Regions from separate parts of the Streptomyces sp. NPDC002994 genome, predicted to be linked through region 3. Evidence: riboswitches for the same ligand, from Rfam matches in the RefSeq annotation. Region 3 holds a riboswitch; each other region holds the start of a gene.
The links. Region 3 has a riboswitch for cobalamin ahead of ABZX79_RS37180 (ABC transporter substrate-binding protein). Riboswitches for the same ligand answer to the same signal wherever they lie in the genome.
Positions count from the first base shown of each region.

Region 1: it holds a riboswitch for cobalamin, as region 3 does, so the genes downstream of both, ABZX79_RS32340 (ribonucleoside-diphosphate reductase subunit alpha) here and ABZX79_RS37180 (ABC transporter substrate-binding protein) in region 3, are expected to answer to the same signal.
Region 2: it holds a riboswitch for cobalamin, as region 3 does, so the genes downstream of both, metE (5-methyltetrahydropteroyltriglutamate--homocysteine S-methyltransferase) here and ABZX79_RS37180 (ABC transporter substrate-binding protein) in region 3, are expected to answer to the same signal.

Region 1 covers NZ_JBEXNQ010000033.1:21,714-25,613, reverse strand. Annotated here, with positions in the region: gene ABZX79_RS32350 (carbon starvation CstA family protein) at 1-812, shown strand, start outside; gene ABZX79_RS32345 (YbdD/YjiX family protein) at 809-1,012, shown strand; cobalamin riboswitch at 1,346-1,477, shown strand; gene ABZX79_RS32340 (ribonucleoside-diphosphate reductase subunit alpha) at 1,618-3,900, shown strand, end outside.
Region 2 covers NZ_JBEXNQ010000003.1:265,161-269,060, forward strand. Annotated here, with positions in the region: gene metE (5-methyltetrahydropteroyltriglutamate--homocysteine S-methyltransferase) at 1-1,427, opposite strand, end outside; cobalamin riboswitch at 1,587-1,819, opposite strand; gene ABZX79_RS04985 (DUF4331 family protein) at 1,994-2,962, shown strand; partial or broken gene ABZX79_RS04990 (hypothetical protein) at 2,963-3,190, opposite strand; gene ABZX79_RS04995 (TIM barrel protein) at 3,265-3,900, opposite strand, start outside.
Region 3 covers NZ_JBEXNQ010000054.1:10,662-14,561, reverse strand. Annotated here, with positions in the region: gene ABZX79_RS37190 (ATP-binding protein) at 1-175, shown strand, start outside; gene ABZX79_RS37185 (HD domain-containing protein) at 686-1,324, shown strand; cobalamin riboswitch at 1,349-1,486, shown strand; gene ABZX79_RS37180 (ABC transporter substrate-binding protein) at 1,523-2,515, shown strand; gene ABZX79_RS37175 (iron ABC transporter permease) at 2,528-3,586, shown strand; gene ABZX79_RS37170 (ABC transporter ATP-binding protein) at 3,583-3,900, shown strand, end outside.

The sequences.
Region 1 (3,900 bases), on a different contig from region 3:
TCGTCGGCGGCACGGCCATGAAGGCGTTCTGGTACCACTTCGCGATCATGTTCGAGGCGCTGTTCATCCTCACCACGGTGGACGCCGGCACCCGCGTCGGGCGCTTCATGCTCCAGGACATGCTCGGCAACGTCTACAAGCCGTTCCGCCAGGTCAGCTGGAAGCCGGGCGTCTGGTTCGCCAGCGCGGTCGTCGTCGGCGGCTGGGGTTACTTCCTGTGGGTCGGCGTACACGACCCGCTGGGCGGCATCAACCAGCTCTTCCCGCTCTTCGGCATCGCGAACCAGCTGCTGGCCGCGGTCGCTCTCGCGGTCTGCACGACCCTCCTGGTCAAGTCCGGCCGCCTGAAGTGGGCGTGGGTCACAGCGGTCCCGCTCGCCTGGGACGTGGCGGTCACACTCACCGCCAGCTGGCAGAAGATCTTCTCGGACGACGTGAAGGTCGGCTTCTTCGCGCAGCGCGACAAGTACCAGGCCGGCATCGACGCGGGCCAGGTGCTGCCGCCTGCCAAGAACATGGACCAGATGCACACCGTCGTCACCAACTCGACGGTCGACGGCGTGCTGTGCGCGCTCTTCGCGGTCCTCATCGTGGTGGTGCTCGCCGACGCCGGCCGGGTCTGCCTCAAGGCGATCAGCGACCCCGAGAGCGTGAAGCTCCACGAGGCGCCGTACGTCGAGTCCAAGTTGGTCGCCCCCGCGTCGATCATCGCGACGAAGGAAGAGAAGGCCGAGCTGGTCGCGGCAGGCGTCGGGCCGGAGGGCGGCAACAGCAAGGAGACGGCGCCGACGGGTACGGGGACGTCCGCATGACCCTGACGGACGTACGGCGCGCGGCGGGCCGCATCCGCTGGTACGTCCGCGAGTTGACCGGCGAGTCGGCGTACGACCGGTACGTCGCCCACACGAGGTCCTGCGACCCTGGGGCGCCGGTCATGACCCGCCGCGAGTTCGAACGCAGCCGCACGGACGCCCGCGAGGCGGACCCCCGCGAGGGCTTCCGCTGCTGCTGAACGGTGCAACACGGGCCGCCGGTCTCCCCTGGGGAGGCGGCGGCCCGTGCGCGTGGGGTACGGGTGCGGGCGGGCCGCTGCGCGGGGCTTGTTCCCCTACCCGCCCCTTCCCGAACTGGGGGCGAGCCCCCAGTCCCCCACACAGACGCCCTACGGGCGTGTCCTCAAACGCCGGACGGGCTGGATGTTGCCGGGCGGGGCTGGATTTGCCGCGCAGCGGCAACTCTCAGCCCCTCCGGCGTTTGAGGAGCGGGGTCTGGGACCCTCGGCACAGGACTCCGGTGCCCTTCCCGCGTGACACAACATGTGGGGGCTGCACCATCCAACCGCCCCCACATGTATGCTCATGCTCGCTGTCGCCGCAGGGGAATCCGGTGTGAATCCGGAACTGTCCCGCAACGGTGTGATCGGTGTGCTTTTGCGCACCCAGGAGTCCGAACACCTGCCGACGGCGTATCCGGCTCGACCGAACCGGATACCGACACGTCCGGGCCTCGCGGTTGGGCCGGTGGACGCTACGCGGTGTGCCGCCCTTCAGGGGTGACGTGTGCCCGTACGCCCCCGCCTCCCCCGCCGGCCCCGAGCCGAGCGAGGGAGAGCACCGCGTGACCATCGCGCCAGCCGATCCGGCAACTGCCACGGAGTCGACGGAGTCGTCGGAGTCGTCTGAAGGAGCTGGGACCGCACTTCTGCGGACCCTGACCGACCTCACCGCCGACCTCACCGACACCGACCCGGGCAGAGTCGCCGCAGCCGCACTGCGCGGCCGCAACGCGGCGTCGGACGCAGCGGAGCTCCGGGGTCTCGCCACCGACGCCGCCGCCGGGCTGATCTCCGAGGACCCGGCGTACTCCCGCCTCGCGGCCCGCCTCCTGACCCGCACGATCCGGGACGAGGCGGCGACGCAGGGCGTCCGTACCTTCTCCGAGTCGGTCTCCGTCGGCCACCGCGAGGGCCTGATCGCCGACCGTACGGCCGACTTCGTGACCGCCCACGCGGCCCGCCTGGACGCACTCGTCGACACCGCGGCCGACGACCGCTTCGGTTACTTCGGCCTGCGCACGGTCTACAGCCGCTACCTCCTGCGCCACCCGATCACCCGTCAGGTGATCGAAACGCCCCAGCACTTCATGCTGCGCGTCGCGTCCGGCCTGGCGAAGGACGAGTCGGCAGCGGCCGCCGACGAGGTCGCCGCGCTGTACCGCCTGATGAGCCGCCTCGACTACCTCCCGTCGTCGCCTACGCTCTTCAACTCCGGTACGCGCCACCCGCAGATGTCGTCCTGCTACCTGCTGGACTCGCCGCTCGACGAGCTCGACTCGATCTACGGCCGGTACCACGAGGTCGCGCGCCTCTCGAAGCACGCGGGCGGCATCGGCCTCTCGTACTCCCGCATCCGCGCCCGCGGCTCCCTGATCCGCGGCACGAACGGCCACTCCAACGGCATCGTCCCCTTCCTGCGCACCCTCGACTCGTCGGTCGCCGCCGTCAACCAGGGCGGCCGCCGCAAGGGCGCGGCCTGCGTCTACCTGGAGACGTGGCACGCGGACATCGAGGAGTTCCTGGAGCTCCGCGACAACACGGGTGAGGAGGCGCGGCGTACGCACAACCTGAACCTCGCGCACTGGATCCCCGACGAGTTCATGCGCCGCGTCGACGCGGACGCCGACTGGTCGCTGTTCTCGCCCTCCGACGTTCCCGAGCTCGTCGACCTGTGGGGCGACGCTTTCGACGCGGCGTACCGCAAGGCGGAGGCGGACGGACTGGCCCGTACGACGATTCCCGCGCGCCAGCTGTACGGCCGGATGATGCGCACCCTGGCGCAGACCGGGAACGGCTGGATGACGTTCAAGGACGCGTCGAACCGTACGGCGAACCAGACGGCCGAACCCGGCTCCGTCGTCCACTCCTCGAACCTCTGCACCGAGATCCTTGAGGTCACGGACGACGGCGAAACGGCCGTCTGTAACCTCGGCTCGGTCAACCTCGGTTCGTTCGTTCTCGGGAACGGCGAAATCGACTGGGAGCGGCTGGACGAGACCGTCCGTACGGCCGTCACCTTTCTCGACCGCGTAGTCGACATCAACTTCTACCCGACCGAGCAGGCCGGCCGCTCCAACGCCAAGTGGCGTCCGGTGGGCCTCGGCGCGATGGGTCTCCAGGACGTCTTCTTCAAGCTGCGCCTGCCCTTCGACTCCCCCGAGGCACTGGCCCTCTCCACGAAGATCGCCGAGCGCATCATGCTCGCCGCGTACGAGGCGTCCTGCGACCTCGCCGAGGTCAGCGGCCCGCTCCCGGCCTGGGAGAAGACCCGCGCGGCGCGCGGTGTCCTGCACCCCGACCACTACGGCGTCGAGGTCACCTGGCCGGAGCGGTGGGACGCGCTGCGCGCCCGTATCGCCAAGACCGGAATGCGCAACTCCCTGCTCCTCGCGATCGCGCCGACCGCGACCATCGCGTCGATCGCGGGCGTGTACGAGTGCATCGAGCCGCAGGTTTCCAACCTCTTCAAGCGCGAGACGCTGAGCGGTGAATTCCTCCAGGTCAACGCCTACTTGGTGGAGGACCTGAAGAAGCTCGGCGTGTGGGACGCCCAGTCCCGCGAGGCGCTGCGCGAGGCGAGCGGCTCCGTCCAGGGCTTCAGCTGGATCCCCGAGGAAGTACGGGCCCTCTACCGCACCGCGTGGGAGATCCCGCAGCGCGGACTGATCGACATGGCGGCGGCCCGTACGCCGTACCTCGACCAGTCGCAGTCCCTGAACCTCTTCCTGGAGACGCCGACCATCGGGAAGCTCAGCTCGATGTACGCGTACGCCTGGAAGAAGGGGCTGAAGACGACGTACTACCTGCGCTCGCGCCCAGCGACCCGCATCGCCCGCGCAGCCGGC
Region 2 (3,900 bases), on a different contig from region 3:
ATCCGCTCGTCGTACGCCGGAGAGTCGATGCGCCCCGCCCGCAGATCGGCGCGGGCGCCGCGCAGCTCCGTGGTCTGCGGGAACGAGCCGATGGTGGTCGTGGGCAGGAGCGGCAGGCCGAGCCGGGCCCGCTGGGCCGCTGTTCGCTCGGCGTACGGCTCGGGGCGGCGGGCCTGCGCCGGGGTGATGGCCGAGCAGCGGGCGCGTACAGCCGGGTCGTGGGTGAGCGCGGAGGCGGCGCGGGAGGCCAGAGCGGCCCGGTTCGCGGCGAGTTGGGGCGCGACGGCGTTGGCGCCGCGACTCAGGCCGGTGGCCAGGGTGACGGTTTCCGACACCTTCTGCCGGGCGAAGGCCAGCCAGCGGGCGACCTGCGGGTCCAGGTCGCGTTCGGCGGTGGCGTCCAGCGGCACATGAAGCAGGGAGCAGGACGGCGCGACGTCCACCCGGTCCGCGAGCCCGAGCAGGGTGGCGAGGGTGGAGAGCGAGCTCTCCAGGTCGTTGATCCATACGTTACGGCCGTCGATGACCCCGGCGATCAGCCGCTTGCCCGGCAGACCGCCGGCCGCGGCGAGGTCGTCGAGGTTCGCGGCACCCGGCCCGGTGAAGTCCATGGCCAGGCCCTCGACCGGAGCGTGGGCGAGGACGGGCAGTGCCTCGCCGAGACGGTCGAAGTACGACGCGACAAGGAGCTTCGGCCGGTCGGTGAGCGCGCCGAGCTCGCGGTAGACGCGGGCGGTGGTGCTCAGCACGGCCGGGGACTGGTCCTGCACGAGGGCGGGCTCGTCCAACTGGACCCAGTCGGCGCCCGCCGCCCGAAGGTCCGCGAGGACTGCGGCGTACACCGGCAGCAGCCGGTCGATCAGGGTGAGCGGATCGAATCCGTCGGCGACGTCCGGGGCGGCCTTGGCGAGGAGCAGGAACGTAACGGGGCCGACCAGCACCGGACGGGCGGTGTGGCCGAGTGCGACCGCCTCCCGCAACTCCCCGACCGGGCCCCGGGAGTCGGCGGTGAAGGTGGTGTCCGGGCGGAGTTCCGGCACCAGGTAGTGGTAGTTGGTGTCGAACCACTTGGTCATTTCCAGCGGCGCGCCACGGTCCGTGCCGCGCGCCATGGCGAAGTAGCCGTCCAGCCAATCGGCGGCGAAGGCGGCGCGGTGGCGCGCGGGGATCGCGCCGACCATCACGGCGGTGTCCAGTACGTGGTCGTACAGCGAGAAGCTGCCGGTGGGCACTTCCCGGATGCCGGCGTCCGCCAGCTGCTGCCAGGTGTCGCGGCGCAGTTCGGCGGCGGTCCGGCGCAGGGACGCGGCGCTGATGCGGCCCGCCCAGTAGCCCTCGACGGCCTTCTTGAGCTCCCGGCGCGGGCCCTGACGGGGCCAGCCGTGCACGGTGGGAAGCGAATGCGGGGTGGCGAAACGGTCAGCCACGGGACTCTCCTTCGCGAGTCGCGGAGACGACCCCGGCAACCGGGCGAGGACGCGAAGGAACGGCGTACCGGACAGCACACCGGACGGCTCACAACAGCCGTGCCGCGCCTGCCCGTTACCGCCGACCCGCCCTCGAGGTCACCGAGATCTCCGCATGCGGGGTCGCACGCGGGCAGTGGCAGGTCTTCGGACTCGCGGGCCGGCCTGCCGGGGGCTTGCACCCGGCGGGCACCTACTGGCCGTCGCTTCCCGGTCCCGGAGATCCGGGGCCAGTGCGTATGACGGCGGTCGTTCCCACTCACCGCTGCGGGGCAGTTCCGGATTCCCACCGGATTCCCTCTTACGACGCTTCCGTCCGGCTGACGGAGCGAACCAGCTGCAGGGACAACGTACTCCACGTACCTTCGCTCCCGGCACGACTCCCGGAAGGAGACCGAGGCCGGAGCCAGTGAGGCCGGCAGGAGACGGCACCGTACGGCGAAGGGTCTGTGACGTACACGGACAGCGGTCCACGTATGGCGGGCGCCACCGTGCGCGGAAGGGGCCGGGGGCCGAGGGTGGGTGACATGTCTCATCACCTCAGCGGGCCGAATCTGCGGTCGCCCATGGACGACGCGCGGCTGGATCTGACGGACCTGTTCGCGTTCACGGTGCCGGGCGGGCGCACCGTCCTGATCATGAACGTCCACCCGATCGCCCCGGCCGCGGGCGCGGCGTTCCACCCGGACGCGGTCTACCGCATCAATGTCGACATCGACGGCGACGATCACGCCGACGCGGCGTTCAGCTTCGTCTTCTCCCCGCCCGTCGACGGCCGGCAGACGGCGACCGTGTACTGGGCGACGGGGGCGCAGGCCCGCAGCGCGGAGCCCGGCGGGCAGGAGATCTTCACCGACGCGCCGGTCGCCCTCGGGGCGGAGGCGCGGGTGGTCGAGGCCGGTCCGTACCTCTTCTCGGCCGGTCTGCGCAGCGACCCGTTCTTCGCCGACCTGGACGGCATCGTCAAGGACTTCCAGTGGACCGGCGTGGACTGGGGAGCCGACAAGAACGTTCTGGGCATCGTGCTGGAGGTTCCGAGCGACGAGCTGTGCCCCGACCCGGTGATCGGGGTGTGGGCGCGGGTGAGCCTGCGCCAGGACGGCCGGCTGAAGTCCGTCGACCGCGGGGCCCACCCGTCGCTGACGGCGTACTTCAACCCCGAGGAGGCGAAGGACGCCTACAACGAAGGCGAGCCCGCCGAGGACTGGGCGACGTACAGCGGGCCGTGGACCGAGGTGCTCCGCCACACCGGCGGCTACGACGCGCACGCCGCCGAAGAGGTCCTGCGTACGGTCCTGCCGGACATCCTGGTCTACGACCGCAACCGTCCCGCCGCCTACCCCAACGGCCGGGCTCTCACCGACGACGTCACCTCGACCCGGCTGGCCATGATCTCGGGCGGGAAAGTCGCCAGCGACCACATCGGCCCGCACACCGACCTCCTCCTCGACTTCCCTTACCTGGGCGCACCCCACCCGGATCCGGCAGTCGGCTGATCACGCGCGCGATGCTTGGCGGCGGGTCAGGTCGTGGCCGCCCAGGGCGCCTCGAAAGGTGTACTGGTTGGCGATCCGGAAGACGCAGAACGCGCTGATCATCATGTGTACGTCGATCACGTCCGGGGTGACGAACTCACTGCTTGCCCGGTCCGCGTCCAGGATCTTGCTGATCAGGTCGAGCGCGGGCGTATCCAGGTTCGCGAGCGCCGGCGACCTGCGGATGTGCTCCGCCCGCTGGCGGTCCTTGTCGGCCTGGGGGCCGGCGGCGAGGTCATGGGGCCTCCACTCGTATGCGCAGGCTAGTCACGCTCCGGGGCGGGCGCGGGTGGGTGCTGGGCGGCGAGCCGGACCGGGGCGTTGGCCATGCCGAAGCCGCGGTAATCGCCGACGCGCTGCACGATCTCGAAGAAGACCCGGCCGACGGTGACCGTATAGAGGTGCAGGAACTCGCCGCCCTCGCCCTCGTCGGACCTGTCGTACATCAGCCCGAGCTCACGCAATTCCCGGTGGCGCGCCTCGCCGAGGTCGAAGCGGGCCCGCAGGTCGTCGTAGTAGTTGTCGGGAATCGGCAGCAGTACGTCGTCGGACAGGGCCCGGAGCCGGCGCGCGGTCGCGACGACGTCGTCGTCGGCGAGGGCGATGTGCTGCCCGGGCAGCTCCTGCGAGGCAGCCCCGACGTGCGCCATGTCTAGGGCGAGGCGGACTGTACCGGAGGCGTTGGACATGGCGCGGCTGCGCAACAGTCCGTACGGATCGGCCATTTCGACGCTCTCGTGCGGCCGCAGCCCGAGGACCGAACGGTAGAAGAGGGTCGCCTCGTCGAAGTGGTCCCAGGAATGCCCCAGCGCCACGTGGTCGATATGGCCGATGTGGCCCCGGGGCGGTTCGACGGCATCGAAGTCGTCGCGCCAGCGCGGCTGTGCGGAGTCGCAGAA
Region 3 (3,900 bases):
ATGCAAGCTGCCGAGCCTGTCTACCCTCGACGGTGACGGGGACAGCGGGCGCGGGCTGTGGTTGGTCGATCAGCTTGCCGACCGTTGGGACGTATGCCCACGCGCAGAGCTCGGCAAGGTCGTATGGGCTGAGATCTCGACGCCTGCTGGGAGCGGTGATCAGAGTGGTGGGTGAACGTCGGAGGATCGTAGCTGCGGTTACGGCGTGGGGCCTGGTGCTGGAGCTCGTCTTCAACAGGGCGCCCGCAGTGCGGGTGTATGGCGCGGACACGATGGCAGTGAAACTGTGAAAGATCACGGGCACGCGCGGGTCGGGACGGTGCTGCGCTTTGTGGATTGGACGCTGAGCCTGGATGTCTCGGGCAGTGCGCCGATCAACGAGGTGGAGTGCACCACATGCCATGAGGCGGCGGAGCCCGGTGAGTGGGGCGTGTTGGAGGAATGGTGTCTGCGGCACGCGGGCCGTACCCGGCATACCGGGTTCCGGGCCATCACGACGGCGTTCTTCCGCGCGACATGCCATGAGTCGCTGCCGGAGGTTGCCGATGGCAGTGCGTAGAAGGGTGGTTGGCGGGGGCGTTGGTGGGCCAGTGGCCTTAGTCGGTACGTGCGCGTGTCCTGATCTGTGGGAAGGCTGGCTCTGGGGACATGGTGACGGCGTACCCGCAACGCGCAAGCTTGATCCATGACCAACACCGCAGCCGGAATCGCCGCCCCCGACACCAAGCTCGCCACCGCCGCCACCGAACTCGTCCGCGACACGACAAGCGAGCTGATCTACCACCACTCCCGCCGGGTGTACTGGTTCGGCAGCCTCCAGGGGCAGAACCGCGGCCTGAGCTTCGACGCCGAACTCCTCTACATCGGCGCCATGTTCCATGACCTCGGCCTCAACGAGGATTTCCGCACCAGCGGCCGCCGCTTCGAAGTGGACGGCGCCGACGAGGCCCGCCGCTTCCTCCAGAGCCACGGCGTCCCCGAGGACAGCATCCGTCGCGTCTGGACCGCCATCGCCCTGCACACCACTCCCGGCATCCCGCAGTTCATGGAGCCGGAAGTCGCCCTCGTCACCGCCGGGGTGGAGTACGACGTACTCGGCATCAGTTACGACGACATCAGCGCCGAAGACCGCGCCGCGATCACCGCACTCCACCCCCGCCCCGACTTCAAGAAGCGCATCCTCGCCGCCTTCACCGAAGGCATCGCCCCCAAGCCCGAGACCACCTTCGGCAACGTCAAGGCCGACGTACTGGAGCACTTCGTGCCGGGTTACGAGCGAGGCGACTTCGTCGGGACGATTCAGAACTCCGCCTGGCCCGAATGACCACGACGCGGGACGCACTGACAGACTGTGCGCGACCCGGGCGGCAGGATCCAGGAAGCCGGTGCGAATCCGGCACGGTCCCGCCACTGTGACCGGGCATCGCGACTGCCGTCGCCATGCCCGGAAGCCAGGAACTGACCTGCCGCCTTCTTCACCACCGACCAGGGGACGAGGAAATCCCCCGGAGGAGGCACCACTGTGTCCTGCCGTACCCGCCGCGCGCTCGTCGCCACCGCCGCCGCCCTGCTCCCCCTCACAGCCGGCACCGCCTGCACGGCGGCCGGGAAACAGCCCGCGCCCGCGGCAAAGGCCGCCGCCGGCTTCCCCTACACCGTCACCAACTGCGGCGTGAAGACGACGTACACCGCACCCCCCACCCGCGTCGTCACCATGAACCAGCACGTCACCGAGGTGATGCTGGAGCTCGGCCTCGCCAAGTCCCTCGCGGGCACCGCTTACCTCGACGACAAGGTGCTCCCCAAGTACGAGAAGGAGTACAAGGCCACCCCCGTGCTGGCCAAGGAGTACCCCTCGTACGAGAAGCTGCTCGCCGCCAACCCCGACTTCGTGTACGGCGGTTACGCCTCCGCCTTCTCCGCCGGCGACGGCCGCAGCCGCGAGACGCTGAAGAAGTCCGGCATCAACTCCCGCCTGAACACCGAATACTGCGCCGACGGCAAGACCTCGATGGACGCCCTCTACCAGGAGATCCGCGAGGTCGGCCGCACCTTCGGCGTCACCGACCGCGCCGAGCGCTGGATCGCCGACGCCAAAAAGGGCAACGCCGCCACCGAGAAGAAGCTGGCGGGCGCCGACCCCGTCTCCGTCTTCGTCTACGACGGCGGCGACAAGACCGCCTCCACCGTCGGCGGCGCGGGCATCGGCAACGAGATGATCAAGCGCGCGGGCGGCAAGAACGTCTTCGCCCACCTCCCCAAGCCGTTCGCCGACGCCGCCTGGGAAAACGTCGTGGACCGCAAGCCCGAGACGATTCTCATCCTCGACTACGGCGGGACCACCGTCGCCCAGAAGAAGCAGCGCCTCATCGACGACCCCGCCCTCGCCGATGTCCCCGCCGTCAAGAACAAGCGCTTCGCCGTCCTGCCCCTCTCCGACATGGTCCTCGGCGTCCGCGCACCGGCTGCCGTCGACACCCTCGCGCGCCAGCTGCACCCTGAGCTCGAGAAGTAGCGGGCGGCGGCCGTGAGCTGCAAGACCCCCGCCGCCCGCGGGCCCCTGCGCTATCCCCTCCTGCTCACCGCGCTCACCGCCCTGCTCGGCGCGGCGGCGGTCGCGGGACTCGCCCTCGGCTCGGTACGCATCCCCGCCACGCACGTGCTGGAGATCGTCACCGGCGCCGCCGGCCCCGGCCCGTACCGCACGATCGTCCTCGACGTACGGCTGCCACGCGTCCTGCTCGGCGCCGTCGTCGGCGCCGGGCTCGCCGTCATCGGCACCGTCCTCCAGGCCCTCGTACGCAACCAGCTCGCCGACCCCTTCCTCCTCGGCGTCTCATCCGGGGCATCGGTCGGCGCGGTCGGCGTCATAGTCCTGGGGGTCGGTGCCGGCCTCGCCACCACCGTCACCGTTCCGCTCGCCGCCTTCGCGGGCGCGCTCGGCTCACTCGTCCTCGTGTACGGGCTGGCGCGCGGCGGCGGCGCCCCTATGACCACCGGGCGTCTCGTCCTCGCCGGAGTCGCCGTCTCGTACATCCTGTCCGCCCTGACCAGCCTGCTGATGGTCACCTCGGCCCGCGCCGACCACCTCAAAGAAACCCTCTACTGGACCCTCGGCGGCCTCGGCAGCGCCCGCTGGGACATGCTCGCGCTCCCCGCGACCGTCCTCGCCGTCGGTACGGCCCTCCTCATCACCCTCGCCCGGCCGCTCGACCTGCTCCTGGCCGGAGAGGAGGGCGCCACCGTCCTCGGCCTCGACACCGGCCGCTTCCGCGCCGCCGTCTTCGTCCTGGCCTCGCTGCTCACCGGCGTACTCGTCGCCTTCAGCGGCGCGATCGGCTTCGTCGGCCTGATGGTCCCGCACGCCGCGCGCATGGCCGTCGGCGCCGGACACCGCCGGCTGCTGCCCGTCGCCGCGCTCGGTGGTGCGGTTTTCCTGGTCCTGGCCGACCTGGCGGCCCGTACCGTCGCCGCGCCTCAGGACATCCCCGTCGGCGTACTCACGGCGCTCACCGGCGGCCCGTTCTTCCTGTGGATGCTGCGCCGCCGCCCGGAAGGCGGCGGGACCGAAGGAGCCCCGGCGTGACGACCCTGACCGCACAAGGCCTCTCGTACGGCACCGAAGGCCGCCACCTCGTCGACGACGTCACCCTGACCGCCGCCGACGGCGAGACCGTCGGCCTGATCGGCCCCAACGGCAGCGGCAAGACAACCCTCCTGCGCTGCGTGTACGGAACGCTGCGCCCCACCCACGGCCGCGTCCTCCTCGACGGCGACGACCTGCACGCCATGAGCCCGAAGACCCGCGCCCGGCGCATCGCGACCGTCCCGCAGGACGGTGGCGCGGCCGGCTTCGAGCTGACCGTCCGCGAGGTCGTCGCCATGGGCCGCTCCCCGCAC